DNA from 3 places in the Kitasatospora sp. NPDC057936 genome. Region 3 is predicted to be linked to each of the others. Evidence: riboswitches for the same ligand, from Rfam matches in the RefSeq annotation. Region 3 holds a riboswitch; each other region holds the start of a gene.

Region 1 (3,265 bases), on a different contig from region 3:
GTCGAGTGGGAAGCCTCCTCGTCGAGAGGGGGAGGAGTCACGGTTGGTACGTTGCCGGTCGGCAGACGTCGCAAACCAATCGCCGGACAACCGGCGAGATCGCAGCGGCCGCACTGTTCGGGTCTGTCACCCGTCGGTGCGGCGCTTCGCGTACTCGGGGACGGTGTGCATCGGGGGGCGTTCCGTGGCCGTCACGGGGTGGGTGTGGGCGGTGAACGCGCGGGTCTCCGGGTCGCGGGTGAACTGGGTGAGCAGCGGGTGGACGAGGTCGGCCGAGGCCTTGAGGCGGTGGGCGCGGTCGAGGCGTTCCAGCGCGGTGCGGTAGATGGTGGCGGCCATCCGGCCGAGGGCCTGGCCGTCCTGGTGGCGGTGGTGGCGGACGCCGACGTCGACCTGGGCCAGGGCGTCGAGGCCGACGAGCTCCAACGCGTCGACCAGGAGGCCGAGTTCGACGCCGTAGCCGGTGGGGAAGGGGAGCCGTTCGAGCAGTACGCGGCGGGCCGCGTACTCACCGCCGAGCGGCTGGACGAAACCGGCGAGTTCCGGCCAGTGCAGGTTGAGGAGGGGGCGGGCGACCAGTTCCGTCACCCGGCCACCGCCGGCCGGGAAGACCGCGTCGGGGTCCCCGGCGGAGCCGCTGACTTCGAGCGGGCGGTCGTACATGGCCTTGACCAGCTGGATGTCCGGCTCGGTGAGCAGCGGGCCGACGGTGCCGGAGACGAAGGCGGGGTCGAACTCGCGCAGGTCGGCGTCGACGAAGCAGACGATGTCGCCGCGGGTGACCAGCAGCGAGCGCCACAGCACCTCGCCCTTGCCGGGCACGGCGGGCAGCCGGGGCAGGATCCCGTCGCGCGGCACGACCCGGGCGCCGGCCGCGGCGGCCACGGCGGCGGTGTCGTCGGCGGAGCCGGAGTCGACGACGACGAGCTCGTCGACGAGGGGGAGGCGCTCCATCAGCTCGCGCCGGATCGTGCGGACGATGTCGCCGACGGTGGCCGCCTCGTCGAGGGCGGGCAGGACGACGCTGACGCTGTGGCCGGTGCGGCGCTTGGCCGCCAGGAGGGTGTCGACCGGCCGGTCGGCCGCACTCCACGAGCGGCGGCCCAGCCAGGAGGCCGCCTGCGGGAGGAGTGCGGGGGTCGGTTCGGCGGGCACGGGACTCTCCTCGGCGGATCGGGGTGGAACGGGCCATCTCGCGTGGCGGACGGTCCCTTTCGGGCTCGGCGCCTTCGGATACAGTCTTCGTACAGCGGTCGGACCTTCGCACGCCGGGGTCACCGCTGACGACAACTTCACATGCTCATCCAGAGGGACTGAGGGAACGGCCCGTTGACGTCCCGGCAACCTTCTCGCGCGGCTTTCACCAGGCCCCGGCGGGACAGGTGCCAATTCCGGCCCGTGGTGCGCCCGCACCACGGGGAAGATGAGGAGAGAGGCCTCCGCCATCATGGCTATCGACACAGTCGCACCCGCATCCGTGGATCTCGGCCCCGCCACCGCCCTGTCCTGTCGGGAGTGCGGCACCCGCTTCCCGCTCGGTCCGAGCTTCGCCTGTGTGGAGTGCTTCGGGCCGCTGGAGATCGCGTACGAGTTCGGGAGCGAGGCCGCCGAGGAGCTGCGCAAGCGCATCGAGGCCGGGCCCGCGTCGATCTGGCGCTACGCGCCGCTGCTGCCGGTGCCCGCGGACGTCGCTTCGAAGCCGAACCTGAATCCCGGCTGGACCCCGCTGGTCAAGGCGGACAACCTCGGTCGCGAGCTCGGGTTCACCGCGAACCTGTACGTGAAGGACGACTCGGGGAACCCGACGCACTCGTTCAAGGACCGCGTGGTGGCCTGCGCGATCGAGGCCGCGCGCGCCTTCGGCTACACCACGCTCTCCTGCTCGTCGACCGGCAACCTGGCCGGTGCGGTGGGTGCGGCGGCGGCCCGGGCCGGGTTCCGCTCGTGCGTGTTCATCCCGCACGACCTGGAGCAGGGCAAGGTCGTCATGGCCGGTGTGTACGGCGGCGAGCTGGTCGGCATCGAGGGCAACTACGACGACGTGAACCGCTTCTGCTCGGAGCTGATCGGCGACCCGGCCGGCGAGGGCTGGGGCTTCGTCAACGTCAACCTCCGCCCGTACTACGGCGAGGGCTCCAAGACGCTCGCGTACGAGATCTGCGAGCAGCTCGGCTGGCGGCTGCCGGAGCAGATCGTCATCCCGATCGCCTCGGGCTCGCAGCTCACGAAGATCGACAAGGGCCTGCAGGAGCTGATCAAGCTCGGGCTGGTCGAGGACCGGCCGTACCGGATCTTCGGCGCCCAGGCCGAGGGCTGCTCGCCGGTCTCCGCGGCGTTCAAGGCCGGCCGGGACGTGATCAAGCCGGTGAAGCCGGACACCATCGCCAAGTCGCTGGCGATCGGCAACCCGGCGGACGGCCCGTACGTGCTGGACATCGCGCGGCGCACCGGCGGAGCGGTCGAGGACGTCACCGACGCCGAGGTGGTGGCCGCCATCCGGCTGCTGGCCCGCACCGAGGGCATCTTCGCCGAGACCGCGGGCGGCGTGACCGTCGGCGTGCTCAAGAAGCTGGTCGAGACCGGGCAGCTGGATCCGGCCAAGGAGACCGTCGCGATCAACACCGGTGACGGCCTCAAGACCCTGGACGCCGTCGCCGATGCCGGGATGACCGCGGTCATCCGCCCGACGCTGGAGTCCTTCCGCACCGCCGGCCTCGCGTCCGCCTGATTCCCCCACGAGGAGAGCCACCCATGAGCGCCACCGTCCGCATCCCCACCATCCTGCGCACCTACACCGGCGGGTCCGCCGAGGTCACCGCCGACGGCGGGACCCTGGGCGACGTCATCGCCGACCTGGAGAAGAACCACGCGGGCATCTCCGCGCGCATCCTGGACGACACCGGCAAGCTGCGCCGTTTCGTGAACGTGTACGTGAACGACGACGACGTGCGATTCGCCGAGGGACTGGCGACCGAGATCAAGGACGGTGCCAGCGTCTCGATCATTCCGGCGGTGGCCGGCGGCTGCTGAGCCGCGCCCCGCTCCGACCGGCCGCCCGCGCGCACGGAATTCCGCATTCCGTGCGCGGGGGCGGCCGCTCGCATTTCGGCGGGAATATTTCCCGGTCGAGTGGGAGTAGAGTGTCGCTCGGCCGGGAACAAGGGTCCCCCTCACCCTCCCCGTGCGAACCGCCGCTCCGCCGTCCGTCCGTTGAGACCGCCCGGGGACCGGGTCCGGGAAACATGTCACGCGGATGTCAGAATTC
Region 2 (3,265 bases), on a different contig from region 3:
ACGAGGTCGATCCGCTTGGTGTAGACGTGCCGGCCCTGGGCGACCGTGACCGGCAGGCTGCGTGCCTCGGGTTCGGACTGCCCGCCGCGGACCAGGTCGAGTTGTACCGTCCCGCCCGCGCCGCCCGCGTCGGTGATGAAGGCCACGTAGGCGGTCTGGCCGACCGGGAACGTGGTCGAGGCCCCGGTGATCCGCTGCTGCCCGGTGTCGAACCCGGTACCGGTCACGAGGTCCTGCACGCCGTCGTGGGCCTGGCTCGTGCCGGAGGAGCAGGCCGCGGCTGCGCACAGCGCCACGGCGACCACCCCCGACCGCACGACCGGACCCTGGCGACCGTTCATGTGCTCGCCCTCCGCTCGGGGACGGTCGAGAAGGGGACCGTCGGTAAAACGGTAGAGCTCCGGTCGCGGCTCGGTGAGGGATATGCGAAGTCGTGGCACTGCCGCTTCGAAACCGTGACAGATGTCCGGATCCGCGACGCGAGCGCCCCGATTCGGAACGGAGGTTTCGGTGATCTTCCTTGACCGGAACAGGATGTGACGGATGGTCAGGCCGACGCCCTACGGGGCGGCCGTGCCACCCTCGCCCAGGACGGGCGCCACCAGCCGGCCGAGTTCGGCGGCCTGCGGGGCGGGGACGTGGGCGGCCAGGGCCTCGGCGATGGACGCGGCCCACTGCGCGCGGGTGATCCGCCCGAGCAGCAGCGGGAGGTCGCGCTCGGGGGCGAACGCGATCTCCGTCGTCGTGCCCGGGGCGAGGCCGGCGGCCCGTTCGAGCCGCGTCACCTCGTCGCCGTCGTAGAAGCGGATGACGCCGTCCAGGTCGCAGAGCAGGGCGTCGAATGCGAGGTCGGTCATGGCCGGTGATCATGCCAGAGCCCCGCGGACCGGGCCCGGCGGGAGCCGTGCTCCCACGAAGCGGAGGTGTACGGGGTAGGGGGAGTTTGGCGGGCGGGGCGGGGAGTCTTGTATCGTTCCTCGCGAATCATCCAGAGGGGTGGAGGGACCGGCCCTACGAAGCCCCGGCAACTCCCCGTTCGACCCGGCGTCCGAAGTACGCGCCGTGCCGTCCGGGATCAGTGCCAACTCCGGCCTGTCGCCAACGTGGCGCGGGAAAGATGAGGAGACACGGTGCTCTCTGTGCTGTCCTTCGCCCGGGCGCTTCCCGCCCCGGCCCTTCCGCGTACCCGTCTCGTGCCCGGCGCAGGCATCCGGCCGACTTCTCCGGCCCGTTCTCGCTGACCACCCCCGCGCTCCCCGCGGGGAGCCCCCGCGTGCCGAACCCACCCGTCGGCCGCGGATTCGAGACTGGAGTACCCATCCATGGAGCTCACGAGCGGCGTCGGCGTGCTCGACAAGGCCACCGCGATCCTCGCCACCCTGGAGTCCGGCCCCATCACCCTGGCCGGACTCGCCGCCGCCACCGGCCTGGCACGCCCCACCGCCCACCGGCTGGCCGTCGCGCTGGAACACCACCGGCTGGTGACCAGGGACCTGCAGGGCCGGTTCGTCCTCGGCCCCCGGCTCGCCGAGCTGTCGGCGGCGGCGGGGGAGGACCGGCTGCTGGCCGCCGCCGGGTCGGTGCTCGTGCACCTGCGCGACGTCACCGGCGAGAGCGCCCAGCTGTACCGCCGTCAGGGCGAGGTCCGGATCTGCGTGGCCGTCGCGGAGCGGCTCTCCGGTCTGCGCGACACGGTGCCGGTGGGGGTCACGCTCCCAATGAAGGTCGGCGCCGCCGCCCAGATCCTGCTCGCCTGGGAGGAACCGGAGCGCCTCCACCGGGGGCTCCAGGGGGCGCGCTTCACGGCCACGGCCCTCAGCGGCGTACGGCGGCGGGGCTGGGCGCAGTCCATCGGCGAGCGCGAGCTCGGGGTCGCGTCCGTGTCGGCGCCGGTGCGCGGGCCGTCCAACCGGGTGGTGGCCGCGGTCACCGTCTCCGGCCCGATCGAACGGCTCACCCGGCACCCGGGCGCGCGCCTGTCCCAGGCCGTCATCGAGGCGGCGAACCACCTCACCGAGGCGCTGCGCCACCCGTGACCGGCCCGGCCCCGGGCCTGAGGCGTCGGCTCAGGCCCGAGGCCCGGGCCCGGGGCGTCGGCTCAGGCCCGAGGCGCCGGCGTGAGGAGCGCCGGACGGGGAATGCGGCTGATCACCGAGCCGATCAGGGTGCCGATCGACACCCCGAAGACCGCCGAGACGGCCGCCAGCACCGACTGGGCCCCGTTGCCCACCTCGATCTGGGCGGTGTTCAGCAGGCCGAAGGAGCCCGGCACGACGATCCAGAACGCCGGCAGGTAGAGCACCTGCCAGAGCGGGCCGCCCGGCAGCCAGTGCACCAGGGTGGCGGCGACCGCGGCGGAGACCGCCCCGGCCAGGCCGCCGATCGCCGCGCCGTGCTCCGAGCCGATGACGACCTGGACGGTGACGCTCACCGCGATCACCGCGACGATCCACGGAACGGCGCTCGGCGGGGTGTTCACGTTGATCACGACGCCCGCGACGGCGATCGCGAGGCCGAGCCCGATCACCCACCAACTCGGCTTGGCCACCTGCACGTTGGCCAGCGCCGAGGCGGGCATGCCGATCGCGGTGGTGGCGGCGGCCACCCCGGCCAGGAACAGCGCGAGCTGCACCGCGCCGGACACCAGCCGGGCCGTCCCGGCGCTGGCCGAGCCCGCGGCGATCTCCGACAGGCCGGTGACCAGCAGCCCGCCCGGCAGCAGGATCGCCAGCGTGGCGACGATCGTCCGCAGCGGGCCGTCCAGCAGCGAGGCCTGCGCGAGCGCCAGGACGAGCAGCGCGACGAGGAACCCGGCCGTGACGGGCAGCAGCGGCCGCAGGGACGGCAGGCGCCGGGCGAGCACGGTCAGTCCCGCGACGACCAGCGAGCCGGCCCCGGCCGCCAGCACGTTCGCCGCGGCCGGCTGCAGGAACATGCAGACCCCGACCCCGACCGGCAGCGCCCCGAGGTCCGCCACCCACGTCGGCCAGCGGGCCGGCGCCCGGCGGATCGCGTCCAGCTCGGCGAGTGCCCGCGGCCCGTCGAGCCCGCCGGCGCGCAGCCGGTGCACCAGGTGGAGGACGTCGGCCGTCTGCTCGAAGCGCAGCGCGGCGCCGACGGGCCGGAACGCGGTGGCGTCGTCCGGGCCCAGCGAGACGAACAGCCCGTTGGTCAGGGCGGCGACCTGCACCCCGGGAGCCCCCAGCGCCCGCCCCAGGCCGTGGAGTTCCTCCTCGACGTCGTGGACGGGCAGACCACCGCCCAG
Region 3 (3,265 bases):
GGCGCCAGCTCAAGGACGAGATCTACGGCTGCCCGCCGGTGCTGGTGCTGATCGGCCGGCCGCAGGACTCCTGGCTGGCCGCCTGGAGCCGGGCCGACGCGGCGATCTCGCGCCCGGTCGACCCGGTCGCGCTGGCCGGGGCGGTGGCCACGCTGCTGCGGGCGCGCCTGGCCAAGCGGGCCCCCGCGACGCGCTGAGCGGCGCCGTCTCAGTACTAGAGAAGACAGGGCCGGAGGTACCCCGCCGCTCGATAGGCTGACTCCATCCGTACGGACGTCCCCCCTGGGGGAACCGACAACAGCTGGAGTCAGCCATGGTGAACGTGAACCCTGCGAACGGTGGTACCGACCCCGCGCAGGTGGTCCGCACCTGGCCGGACCTCCTGGCGGCGCTGTTGAAGGGGGAGGACCTCGACCGCTCGGCCACCGCGTGGGCGATGGACCGGATCATGAGCGGCGAGGCGTCCCCCGTCCAGGTCGCCGGGTTCATGGTGGCGCTGCGGGCCAAGGGCGAGACGGTCGACGAGATCAGCGGCCTGGTGGACGCGATGTACGCGCACGCCGAGCCGCTGGACATCCCGGGCCCGGCGGTGGACATCGTCGGTACCGGCGGCGACCGCGCCAAGACCGTCAACATCTCCACGATGTCCGCGATCGTCGCCGCGGCCGCCGGTGCCAAGGTGGTCAAGCACGGCAACCGGGCGTCCTCCTCGGCGAGCGGGTCGTCGGACGTGCTGGAGAAGCTCGGCATCGCCCTGGACCTGTCGGCCCGGCGGGTCGCCGAGGTGGCCGAGGAGGTCGGGCTCACCTTCTGCTTCGCGGCGAGGTTCCACCCGTCGATGCGGCACGCCGCCACCGCCCGGCGCGACCTCGGGGTGCCGACCGCGTTCAACATCCTCGGCCCGCTGACCAACCCGGCGAAGGTCACCGCGCACGCCGTCGGCTGCTTCGACACCCGGCTCGCCGGGCTGATCGCGGGCGTCCTCGCCCGGCGCGGCTCCACGGCGCTGGTCTTCCGCGGCGACGACGGCCTGGACGAGCTGACCGTCACCACGACGTCGCAGGTGTGGATCGTGCGGGACGGCATCGTCACCGAGACCGCCTTCGACCCGCGGGACGTCGGCATCGAGCTCGTCGGCATCGAGGCGCTCCGCGGGGCGGACGCCTCCTACAACGCCGAGGTCGCGCGCCGGCTGCTGGCCGGGGAGCGCGGGCCGGTGCGGGACGCCGTCCTGCTCAACACGGCGGCGGCGCTGGTGGCGCTGGACCTGACGGACGCGCCGCTCGCCGAGCAGCTGGCGGCCGGCATGGAGCGGGCCGCGGCGGCCGTGGACTCGGGCGCGGCGCAGGAGCTGCTGCGGCGCTGGTCGGAGGCCACCGGCCGGGACTGACAAGCGAGTTGAGGGGCCCGTGGCAGTTCGTCGCCGCGGGCCCCTTCGGCTGTCCGGATGGTGGATGCCTGTTTGACCACCGGGCGGACGCGACCTAGAGTCCTGTCCAGGTCATGAGTGACAGCGACAAGCCCCAGCTTGCTGTCCGGCAACCCTCCGTCCGTGGCGGGGTGCCCTGGGTGAGGACCGGGCCGCGCGGCGAACCGTCCGCGAGGCAAGCGCGGACGCCCGACGACTAGCACTCCCGGGGTCCCTCGACCTCCGAAGGAGTGCATCCTCATGTCTCTCGCCGCCCAGTCGTCGCCCACCACCGCCCTTCTTGCGACGAGCTCCGCTCGCCCCCTTTCGAGCGCCCCCCTCGCCGTCCTCGGCCACGACGTCCAGGTGCCGCTCGCCAACGGCGAGAAGGTCGGCTACGCGCCGCTCGACTACGCGGCCAGCTCGCCGGCGCTGCAGCGGGTGTGGGACGACGTCGCCGCGTACGCCCCCTACTACGGCAGCGTGCACCGCGGCGCCGGGTACCTCTCGCAGCTGTCCACCGACCTGTTCGAGCAGAGCCGCCGGACCGTCGGCGAGTTCCTCGGCCTGCGCGAGGGCGACCAGGTGGTCTTCACCCGGGCCACCACCGACTCGCTCAACCTGCTCGCCGCCGCGCTGCCGGCCGGCACCCGGGTGTTCGCGTTCGAGACCGAGCACCACGCCTCGCTGCTGCCCTGGGCCCACGCCGGGCTCGACGTCACCTACCTGCGCGCTCCCCGCTCGCACGCCGAGGCCGTCGCCGCGCTGGACGCCGCGCTCGCCGGGGCGCCCGAGGGCCCGAAGCTGCTGTGCGTCACCGGCGCCTCGAACGTCACCGGCGAGCTGTGGCCGGTCGCCGAGCTCACCGCGACCGCGCACCGGCACGGCGCCCGGGTGGTGCTGGACGCCGCGCAGCTCGCCCCGCATCACCGGGTCTCGGTGGCCGAGCTGGACGTCGACTGGATCGCCTTCTCCGGCCACAAGATCTACGCGCCGTTCGGCGCCGGGGTGCTGGCCGGCCGGGCGGACTGGCTGGACGCGGCCGAGCCGTACCTGGCCGGCGGCGGTGCGACTCGGACGGTGGCCCGGGAGGCCGACGGCTCGGTGGCCGTCCAGTGGCACACCGGCCCGGCCCGGCACGAGGCCGGCTCGCCGAACGTCATCGGCGCCTACGCCATCGCGTCCGCCTGCCGGGCGCTGAGCGAGGCCGGCTTCGACGCGCTGGAGGCCCGCGAGCAGGCGCTGATCGCCCGGCTCACGGCCGGGCTGGCGGAGATCCCGCAGGTCAAGGTGCTGAGCCTGTTCGGCTCCGACTCGGCGCGGGTGGGCGTGCTGTCTTTCGTCGTCCGGGGCTGGAACAGCTCGCACTTCTCGGCCGCGCTCTCCGCCGAGTACGGCATCGGCGTGCGCGACGGGCTGTTCTGCGCGCACCCGCTGGTGCGCACGCTGCTCGGCGACGAGGACGTGGCGCCGTCCGAGTGCGGCGCGCCGGAGCCGTCGCTGCCGGGCGAGCGCAGCCTGAACGCCATCCGGGTCAGCTTCGGCGCCGGGACCCCGGACGAGCACGTCGACCGCTTCCTGACCGCCGTCCGCGAGCTGGTCACGGACGGCGCGGCGTGGAACTACCGGAACGAGGGCGGCCGTTGCGTCGCCGACACTCGCCGTGAGGACTGAGGACTGAGGACTACTCGTCCAGGCCGAGCGCGAACGCGGCCTCCAGGTCGTGCTGGGAGTAGGTGCGGAAGGCGATCTGGGTCTCGGTGTGGGCGACGCCCGGGACCTTGTTCAGCCGGCCCGGGATGACGTCGGCCAGGTCGTCGTGCTTGCGCACCCGCACCATCGCGACCAGGTCGTAGC

The links. A riboswitch is a leader RNA that binds a small molecule or an ion and turns the genes downstream of it on or off. The one in region 3 is predicted to bind S-adenosylmethionine.
Region 1: it holds a riboswitch for S-adenosylmethionine, as region 3 does, so the genes downstream of both, thrC (threonine synthase) here and ACFVU9_RS18905 (aminotransferase class V-fold PLP-dependent enzyme) in region 3, are expected to answer to the same signal.
Region 2: it holds a riboswitch for S-adenosylmethionine, as region 3 does, so the genes downstream of both, ACFVU9_RS14740 (IclR family transcriptional regulator) here and ACFVU9_RS18905 (aminotransferase class V-fold PLP-dependent enzyme) in region 3, are expected to answer to the same signal.

What each region holds. Positions count from the first base shown of each region.
Region 1 is NZ_JBHVPD010000025.1:79,355-82,619, forward strand. Features, by position in the region: gene ACFVU9_RS16190 (glucosyl-3-phosphoglycerate synthase) at 127-1,155, opposite strand; SAM riboswitch class I at 1,298-1,430, shown strand; gene thrC (threonine synthase) at 1,448-2,728, shown strand; gene ACFVU9_RS16200 (ubiquitin-like small modifier protein 1) at 2,752-3,030, shown strand.
Region 2 is NZ_JBHVPD010000022.1:65,610-68,874, reverse strand. Features, by position in the region: gene ACFVU9_RS14750 (hypothetical protein) at 1-341, opposite strand, end outside; gene ACFVU9_RS14745 (hypothetical protein) at 561-857, opposite strand; SAM riboswitch class I at 982-1,124, shown strand; gene ACFVU9_RS14740 (IclR family transcriptional regulator) at 1,323-2,036, shown strand; gene ACFVU9_RS14735 (threonine/serine exporter family protein) at 2,099-3,265, opposite strand, start outside.
Region 3 is NZ_JBHVPD010000032.1:71,626-74,890, forward strand. Features, by position in the region: gene ACFVU9_RS18895 (hypothetical protein) at 1-197, shown strand, start outside; gene trpD (anthranilate phosphoribosyltransferase) at 314-1,390, shown strand; SAM riboswitch class IV at 1,500-1,617, shown strand; gene ACFVU9_RS18905 (aminotransferase class V-fold PLP-dependent enzyme) at 1,670-3,082, shown strand; gene ACFVU9_RS18910 (Lrp/AsnC ligand binding domain-containing protein) at 3,093-3,265, opposite strand, start outside.